4 regions of the Novosphingobium sp. BL-52-GroH genome follow, and region 1 is predicted to be linked to each of the others. Evidence: predicted binding sites of a transcription regulator. Region 1 holds the regulator's gene; each other region holds the start of a gene.
The links. Region 1 encodes LexA, which represses DNA repair genes until DNA is damaged. Its sites were predicted from a motif close to GTTCCNCNCTTGTTCT; they were not measured.

Region 1 (2,196 bases):
GCTCTGGCCCGAGGCTGTTACCGGGCCGAGCTTCCAGATGAGCTTCGGCGCGGTGCTGGCGCTGGTCGCGCTCACCACGGCCGGCCCCGTGCGTGCCTTCGTCGCCCCGCGGGACGAATTGCTGGCGGCGCGGGCGCTGCGCCACCTGGCGATGTTGCTTCTGACCGGCATCGTCATCGACCTCGTGCTCATGCCGATCGGGCTTTTCCACTTCCACCGCGCGGGCATCTACGGCGCCCTGGCGAACGTCCTCGCCATTCCGCTGACGACGTTCGTGGTCATGCCCCTGCTTGCCGGTGCCCTGGTCCTCGACGTGCTGGGAGCAGGCTGGCCGCTATGGTGGCTGGCGCAGAGCGCGATCGACCTGTTGACCGGCCTGGCTCACTGGTTTGCATCGCGGCCGGGCGCCGTGGCGATCCTGCCGGCCGGGGCGAACGGTGCCTTCCTGGTGTTCGTGGCCGGAGGCTTGTGGATCGGCTTGTGGAGCGGGCGGGTCCGCTGGATCGGCCTTCCGCCTGCGCTGCTTGGCGCGGGACTGCTCGCCGTCGCTTCGCCGCCCGATATCCTGGTCTCCGGAGACGGGCGCCACGTCGGCCTGGTCGAGGCCGGTGGCCAGCGGCTGTTCGTCCTGCGTGACGGCGGTGAAGGCTATGCGCGCGACAACTTGCGCGAACTGGCCGGCATGGAAGGCGATCCCGTACCGCTCAATCGCTGGCCCGGAGCGCACTGCAACCGCGATTTCTGCGCGCTCCCACTGAAGCGCGAAGGCGGCACCTGGCGCCTGCTGGTATCGCGCGGGCGGGACGCGGTGCCCGAGCGCGCTCTCGCGGCGGCCTGCGATCGCAGCGACATCGTGATTTCCGATCGCTGGCTTCCGGGCAGTTGCCGCCCCCGCTGGTTCAAGGCGGACCGGGGCCTGCTGAACCGAACCGGCGGACTTGCCGTGCACTTGTCCGAGCGGCGGTTGGCCACCGTCGCGGATGGCGAGGGCGAACACGGTTGGTGGCGCCCCTCGGAACCGGGGCCAGCGACCATTCCCGACCCGCCTCGATGATCGGTCGGAAATCGTCAGGGAGCTTGCACTGAGGTTCGCACGGGGCTCGTGCCGCGACACCTCGTTTCAGTGATAGCGCCGCAGCAGTCCTGCAAGCTTGCCCTGGACTTCGACTTCGTCGGGGCCGTAGATCTGCGGTTCGTAGGCGGCGTTGGCGGGATCGAGGCGGACCATGCCGTTTTCCCGGCGCAAGTACTTGAGCGTCGCTTCTTCGCCGCGGATCAGGGCAACGACGATTTCCCCGTCGCGGGCGGTGTTGGTGCGCTTCACCAGTGCGAAATCGCCATCGAGAATACCTGCCTCGACCATGGAGTCCCCGGACACTTCGAGGGCGTAATGCTCCCCGGAGCCGAGCAATGCCGCAGGGACCGACAGCGATGACTGCCCTTCGAGCGCTTCGATCGGAACGCCGGCGGCAATTCGGCCATGCAGCGGAATCTCGATGACGTCGTTGGCTGCTTCGGGCGCGCGCTGGGGCGTGCGGCCGGGCGTGTCGTCGTTGCTGTTGGCCGGCGCGGGGCGCGGGGCCCTGGTGCCGGTGTCGTCAGGCTGGCGCAAGACTTCGAGGGCGCGGGCACGATTGGGCAGGCGACGAATGAAACCGCGTTCCTCGAGCGCCGAAATCAGGCGATGCACGCCCGATTTCGATTTCAGGTCCAGCGCTTCCTTCATCTCCTCGAAGCTGGGGGAGATGCCGCTTTCCTCAAGCCGGGCCTGGATGAAACGGAGCAATTCGTGCTGCTTGCGCGTCAACATTGTCGCTGCCTTCTCGTTGCGACCGGGCGAAGGTCCCTTCGGCCGGGAATGTTCCTATCGCGAACATTGCGAGAACAATTAAGCAACGAATTTAACTGCGTCAAGCAATGCCTCAGGCGATACCGCCATTCCGGAGCAGGAATATGCGCACTTCGTCACCGGGCTCTGCGGCAGGTGCGCGGGCGGGTCGATCGATCAGTACGTTGCTGGCGGCTAGCGAGGCGAGGGCGCCGCTGTCCTGTATCGCGTGCGGCACCACGGTTTCGCCGTCCCACCATCCACGCAGGAATTCCCGGCGTGGCCCGTTGGCGCGGACCGGAGTGCCGAGGCGGGTGGTGATCCGCATCGGCAGTGCCTCGCCAGCCCCCAGCATCCGGCGCAGCAGC
Region 2 (2,196 bases), on a different replicon from region 1:
ATCGTAATCCGACTGGTAGCCCTTGGCGGTATGGGGCTCGTCCACCCAACCGCCGCGTGCGTAGGATCCGTAGAGAACGAGCTTGAGGATGCGCCCCTTCTTCTTCCAGTCCTGGGTTGCAAGCGCGATCGCCTCCTCGAACTCCTCGAAGATGACCTGCACCACGCGTTCAAGTTCGCGCTGTTTGTTCCCGGGAAGATGATCGAGGTCGGTACGCATTGCGCCGATTCTGCCGCCTCGCCCTGCAGATGGCAAGCACGAGGCAACAGCACGCTCACCGGCGCCGCGGCCCCCTCCACCACGGACGCCTTTCCTCGAAGGCATCCGCGAGGATCATCAGGCCTGCCCCGAACTGCGCCGCGACCTCGCCCATGGCGATGCCATGGCGCTGGGCAAGCTGCTCGTAAGTCGCATCCTCGATACATAGGCCACGCAAGATGTCCTGTTGCAGCGGTGTCATCCGGGCCAGCCCAGATGCGAACGCCTCCTGAATTCATGGCGGCTAAATCCCAGAAGCGCAGCCCCCTCCCCTTCCCTCGCTCTCGCCTCGTTTGTGCCCTTGCGATCCCGGCCCCAGACTTGGAGTTTAAATACCTTGCACATCGCCAGCCTCCAATCGCGCCCCAGAACCATCATGGCTTCCCCCGCAGGGCGGAGGTGGGCGGCGAAACGACCGGACAGGATCGCCGTGGAGCTGGGCCCGGCATCCGCCAAGACCGGAACACCAGTGGAGGAGCCGGGTCCGAAGGGCACGGCTTGCGGGCAACGCGGGCGAGCCTAGACAGGGAGCGCGCCCACTCCCGCAGCTTCGGGAGAGGCCCTCACCAGTGACGCCGGGCGCGGGATTCGCGCGCACGTCCTCATCGCGGCCGGCATAGCCGGCCCCCGCGCACCAGCGATGCGAATTGGATGACGTTAGTAATGCTACGGACGTTTCACGAAGGCGGATCACTCTCCTACTGCGAGCACACGCACTTGCGTACGCTCCGGGCCGATGGGGAACAACGCGATCCCCCGCCCTGGCGGAGGGCTCGAGTTAGAATTGCTACCGGATGTCAGCCAGGAGCGTGGTCTGCGGTCATTACTGAGCACATAGCCTACCGAAGATTCTTTTTCGTTTTCAGCCCGTTGCTTAGCGTAAGATCCCCCGAGTTGTCCGAGCGGACACCTTGACGGAACAGGGGACAAATAAGAACATATAGCGAACACATGAGTCGCCCTTGACCAATGATCTTGCACTCCGCCCTTCCTTCGCGGCTGCCTGCCGAGCAGCTCGCCTTGCTGCGCGCCCAGATTGCGCAAGTCCAGGCCGTGCGCGGTCCGGTGCTGCCGTTCGGCGTGGCAGAGATCGACACCCGGCTTGCCAGCGGCGGCCTCGACGGCGCCGCACTTCATGAGATAGCCGGCGCCAGCGCCAGCTGGAGCGACGACGCTGCCGCGACGCTGTTCACTGCCGGCTTCGCCGCGCGCTTTGCCGCCGGTGCAGGCATGACCGTGCTGTGGGCGCTCAGCCGCTTCGACCTCTACGCCCCCGGCCTTGAGCAAGTCGGCCTCGGGCCCGACAAAGTGCTCTACGCGCAAGGGGCCAAGGATGCCGAGGTCCTGGCGCTGGCCGAAGACGCTTTACGCGACGGATCGCTGGCCTGCGTGATCGCCGAGGTCAAATCGGCCGACCAGACCGTGACGCGGCGCCTGCAGCTTGCTGCCTCCGATGGGAAGACGCCGATGCTGCTTTACCTGCGGCATCGCTCGCGCGAGCGCAGCCCCCTGATTCAACCATCCGCGGCGATGACGCGGTGGAGCATTGGCACCGCCCCCTCCTCGCCGCTGCCCCACGCCGGCGTCGGCCGCGGGCAATGGTCCGTCGAGCTTGTCCGTCAGCGCGGCGGCAATCCCTTTTCTCTTTGCGTCGAGGCCTGCGATGACCAGGGTTGCCTCGCTCTACCTGCCCCAGCTGCCGATCGAGCGACTGCGCCGGTTCGAGCGGCCATCCGCGCCGCTTAACGCGGCCGCGCTGACGCCTCGGTTCGCGCAAGCGATCGACGACGATCCCGGCCCCTGCTCGGTGCCGCGCGGCGGCGGCTGGCGCCCTGGCGCACGCTGGGCGCAAGGCGCGCTTGGCGCCGCGCCGACGCCATCGGACATCGATGCCTTGCCTGCACACCAGCGCCCGACCATGCGCGAGATGGGGCGGCG
Region 3 (2,196 bases), 600 kb from region 1:
CGCCGTGGCGGTCGACAAGCTGGCGCGGCTGGGCTGGATCGGCGAGACCACCTGGGTCAGCCTCGAAACCGCCAAGGGCGAGCCCGTCGCCATCAAGGGCTTCGAGGTCGAAACCGAACGCGACGTCGGCAAGGCGCGGCTGCACCTGCTGCGGCGGATCGCAAGCTGATCGGGCACAAGGGCATATCCCGGATCTGATCCGGGACCGCGGGACATCCTGGAAGCGATAGCCCGCACGGGGCCATCGTCCCGGGTCGAGCCCGGGACGACGTGGCTTACTTCCCTCGCGGATTGATGCAGCTGTCGGTCACCGTCTTGCTGCACTTGGGGTACTTCTTGTCCATCGCGGTCGCGGGCGGCGGGGTCAGCGCGCCCTTGTACGGCCCGCCCTGGTAGTTCTCGTCGGCGGGCATCGCCGGGCGGGCGGCCTGGGCGGCGGCCTGGGGATCGGGCACCCCCGCGGTCGGCATGCCTTCGCCCGGAGGGTTGGCCTGACCCGCAGGCGTGCTCGGCGTCTCGCCGCTCATCTGCTGGACCACCGAGTTCCACGCCATCTGCCGCTGTTCGGGAGTCATCTTGTAGATCTGCCCGCGCTGGTCGGCGGTCAGCGCCCAATAGCCCTTCTGCTGGTCGGCGTTGAGCGTCCAGTAGTAGACCTTGTAGTCGTTGGGCCAGGCATCGTAGTCGGCCTTCTGCGCGGCCGGCCAGGTGTCATACTTCGCCTTCTGCTCGGGCGTCAGCATCGGCGCGGTCGCGGCGGACGGCGCCGCGGCGGGTGGCGGCATCTGGGCTGCGGACGGCGCGGCGGGCATTTCGGGAGCCGGCGGGGCGTCCTGCGCCTGGATGGCGGCAGGGACGGCGAGCAGGGCCAGCATGGCGGACCCCGCGAACAGCAACTTGCGCATTTTCTCACTCTCCAGATATTTTTATCGCTGCAGGAACGACGATCCGGGCCGGGGAATGTTCCGTGCCTGCGACGAAGCGGGCTTGCACCGGGCCACGCCGTTCCCTAGTTGTTCACGGTGAACAATCTGCAAGCCCCTCCCTCTGCCCCGGGTACGCCCGAAGTCCTGATCGAGGGCCTGAACGAGCCGCAGCGCGATGCCGTGCTGACCACCGAAGGCCCGGTGCTGATGCTGGCCGGCGCCGGCACCGGCAAGACCGCCGCGCTCACCACCCGGCTCGCCCACCTGATCCGCAATCGCCTCGCCTGGCCGAGCGAGATCCTGTGCGTCACTTTCACCAACAGGGCCGCGCGCGAGATGCGCGAGCGCGTGGGCCACATGATCGGCCCGGCGGTGGAAGGGATGCCGTGGCTGGGCACGTTCCACTCGGTCGCCGCCAAGATGCTGCGCCGCCATGCCGAGTTGGTGGGCCTGCAGTCCAACTACACGATCATCGACACCGACGACCAGTTGCGCCTGCTCAAGCAATTGATCGTCGCCGAGGGCGTGGACGAGAAGCGCTTCCCCGCCCGCCAGCTCGCCGGGTGCATCGACCGCTGGAAGAACCGCGGCCTCAATCCCTCCGACATCGACGCGGGCGAGAGCGAGGCCTATGCCAACGGCAAGGGCCAGAAGTTCTACCAACTCTACCAGGAGCGGCTGAAGGCGCTGAACGCCTGCGATTTCGGCGACCTGCTGCTCCACATGCTCAACATCCTGCGCACCCGGCGCGAGGTGCTGGAACAGTACCAGCAGCGCTTCAAGTACGTCATGGTCGACGAGTACCAGGACACCAACCAGGTCCAGTACCTGTGGCTGCGCCTGATCGCGCAAGGCCGCCAGAACATCTGCGTGGTGGGCGACGACGACCAGTCGATCTACTCCTGGCGCGGCGCCGAAGTCGCCAACATCCTGCGCTTCGAAAAGGACTTCCCCGGCGCCAAGGTGATCCGGCTGGAACAGAACTACCGTTCCACCCCGGAAATCCTGGGCGCCGCATCGGGCCTCATCAGCGAGAACAGCCAGCGCCTCGGCAAGACCTTGTGGACCGAGCGCCATGCCGGCGAGAAAGTGCGCGTCGTCGGCGTCTGGGACGGTCCCGAGGAAGCACGCCGCGTGGGTGACGAGATCGAGCGGCTGGAGCGCGAGGGCGCCCCGCTCGACCAGATGGCGATCCTCGTGCGCGCCCAGTACCAGACGCGCGAGTTCGAGGACCGTTTCATCTCGATCGGCCTCAAGTACCGCATCATCG
Region 4 (2,196 bases), on a different replicon from region 1:
CGAAAAGGGTGATCGGCGGTTTCGCTGCGCCGCCCCATCTCGCGCATGGTCGGGCGCTGGTGCGCGGGTAGGGCATCGATGTCTGACGGCGTCGGCGCGGCGCCAAGCGCGCCTTGCGCCCAGCGTGCGCCAGGGCGCCAGCCGCCGCCACGCGGCACCGAGCAGGGGCCGGGATCGTCGTCGATCGCCTGCGCGAACCGAGGCGTCAGCGCGGCCGCGTCAGGCGGCGCGGATGGCCGCTCGAACCGGCGCAGTCGCTCGATCGGCAGCTGGGGCAGGTAGAGCGAGGCAACCCTGGTCATCGCAGGCCTCGACGCAAAGAGAAAAGGGATTGCCGCCGCGCTGACGGAAAAGCTCGACGGACCATTGCCCGCGGCCGACGCCCGGGTGTGGCAGCGGCAAGGACGGTGCAGTGCCTATGCTCCATCGGGTCATCGCTGCGGACGGCGAAGCGAGGGGGCTGCGCTCGCGCGAGCGATGCCGCCGGTAAAGCAGCATCGGCGTCATCCCATCGGAGGCGGCAAGCTGCAGGCGCCGCGTCACGGTTTGGTCGGCCGATTTGACCTCGGCGATCACGCAGGCCAGCGATCCGTCGCGTAAAGCGTCTTCGGCCAGCGCCAGGACCTCGGCATCCTTGGCCCCTTGCGCGTAGAGCACTTTGTCGGGCCCGAGGCCGACCTGCTCGAGGCCGGGGGCGTAGAGGTCGAAGCGGCTGAGCGCCCACAGCACGGTCATGCCTGCACCGGCGGCAAAGCGCGCGGCGAGGCCGGCAGCGAACAGCGTCGCGGCAGCGTCGTCGCTCCAGCTCGAGCTGGCGCCGGCTATCTCATGAAGTGCGGCAGCGTCGAGGCCGCCGCTGGCAAGCCGGGTGTCGATCTCCGCCACGCCGAACGGCAGCACCGGACCGCGCACGGCCTGGACTTGCGCAATCTGGGCGCGCAGCACGGCGAGCTGCTCGGCGGGCAGCCGCGAGGGAAGGGCGGTGTGCAGGATCATTGGTCAAGGGCGACTCATGTGTTCGCCATATGTTCTTATTTGTACCCTGTTCCGTCAAGGCGTCCGCTCGGACAACTCGGGGGATCGTACGCTAAGCAACGGGCTGAAAACGAAAAAGAATCTTGGAAAGGCGATATGCGCAGTTGTGCGCTCACAGCGGCGAGAAGCGCTCAGGAAGTGAGGCGGACCGGGGATTTCCCTGGTGTTTTGGCTCGCTTGCGCGTCACGGTGCGCTCTGACAGTTCGATGCAGAGCGGCGCATGATCGCTGGTCTTGTCCCAGCCGCGCGGACGCGTGTCGACCTCGGCGGCGATCAGCCGCTTTGCCGCAACCGGGTTGAGCAGGGCATGGTCGATCCTGAGGCCGGCATTGCGCTCGAAGGCGCCGCGCCAGTATTTCCAGAACGTGTAGATGGTCTCGTCCGGGTGCAGGACGCGCACCGCGTCGGCCCAGCCCTGGTCAAGTAGCCGTGCGTAGGCGGCGCGGATCTCGGGTGCGAACAGCGCATCATCGCGCCAGCGCTCGGGCGCATAGACGTCCAGATCGGTCGGCATGACGTTGAAGTCGCCCAGGCACACCACGGGGGCATCCAAACCGATCAGGGTGGCGAGGTGATCGTGGAGCCGTTCCAACCAGCGCAGCTTGTAATCGAACCTGGGGCCGGGGCGCGGATTGCCGTTTGGCAGGTAGAGGCCGCAGACCAGCATGCCATTCACCGCCGCTTCGATGTAGCGGCTCTGTTCGTCCGCTGGATCGCCGGGCAGGCCGCGGCGGGTTTCGTGGATTTCGCCGACGCGGCTCAGGATGGCGACGCCGTTCCAGCGGCTCTGGCCATGCCATATCGCCTCGTAGCCGGCATCGCGGATCGCATCTTCCGGGAAGTTCTCGTCTGGCGCCTTCAACTCCTGCAGGCACACGATGTCCGGCTCGGCGAGCGCGAGCCAGCGCAGCAGCACCGGCAGGCGGCCGTTGACGCCATTCACGTTGTACGTCGCGAATTTCATGACTTTCGCAAAGCGCGCGGGCGCCGATGGGTTCCTCGTGCGTTGAGCGGGGATGGCGAAGCGTCCCCTCAAGGTCTTTCGGACATCGATCGGATTTCACGACGTCTATGTCGCGACCACGAGCCGCAAGGCTGCATTGGAGGCGTGGGGCGCCGGCACGGACCTGTTCGCCAGCGGTGCTGCCGAGCCGGTGTCG

Region 2: the regulator LexA is predicted to act here: its motif matches at 1,192-1,207, upstream of ACFFDA_RS07610 (ImuA family protein).
Region 3: the regulator LexA is predicted to act here: its motif matches at 1,005-1,020, upstream of ACFFDA_RS17225 (ATP-dependent helicase).
Region 4: the regulator LexA is predicted to act here: its motif matches at 1,017-1,032, upstream of ACFFDA_RS08965 (ImuA family protein).

The regions. Positions count from the first base shown of each region.
Region 1 is NZ_CP171152.1:364,025-366,220, reverse strand. Features, by position in the region: gene ACFFDA_RS14330 (ComEC/Rec2 family competence protein) at 1-1,054, shown strand, start outside; gene lexA (transcriptional repressor LexA) at 1,121-1,810, opposite strand; gene ACFFDA_RS14320 (molybdopterin molybdotransferase MoeA) at 1,923-2,196, opposite strand, start outside.
Region 2 is NZ_CP171149.1:1,772,805-1,775,000, reverse strand. Features, by position in the region: gene ACFFDA_RS07620 (HEPN domain-containing protein) at 1-219, opposite strand, end outside; gene ACFFDA_RS07615 (hypothetical protein) at 275-460, opposite strand; gene ACFFDA_RS07610 (ImuA family protein) at 1,228-2,004, shown strand; gene ACFFDA_RS07605 (DUF6504 family protein) at 1,922-2,196, shown strand, end outside.
Region 3 is NZ_CP171152.1:959,092-961,287, forward strand. Features, by position in the region: gene rsmD (16S rRNA (guanine(966)-N(2))-methyltransferase RsmD) at 1-169, shown strand, start outside; gene ACFFDA_RS17220 (hypothetical protein) at 276-905, opposite strand; gene ACFFDA_RS17225 (ATP-dependent helicase) at 1,023-2,196, shown strand, end outside.
Region 4 is NZ_CP171150.1:271,983-274,178, reverse strand. Features, by position in the region: gene ACFFDA_RS08970 (DUF6504 family protein) at 1-302, opposite strand, end outside; gene ACFFDA_RS08965 (ImuA family protein) at 220-996, opposite strand; gene xth (exodeoxyribonuclease III) at 1,167-2,000, opposite strand; gene ACFFDA_RS08955 (hypothetical protein) at 2,053-2,196, shown strand, end outside.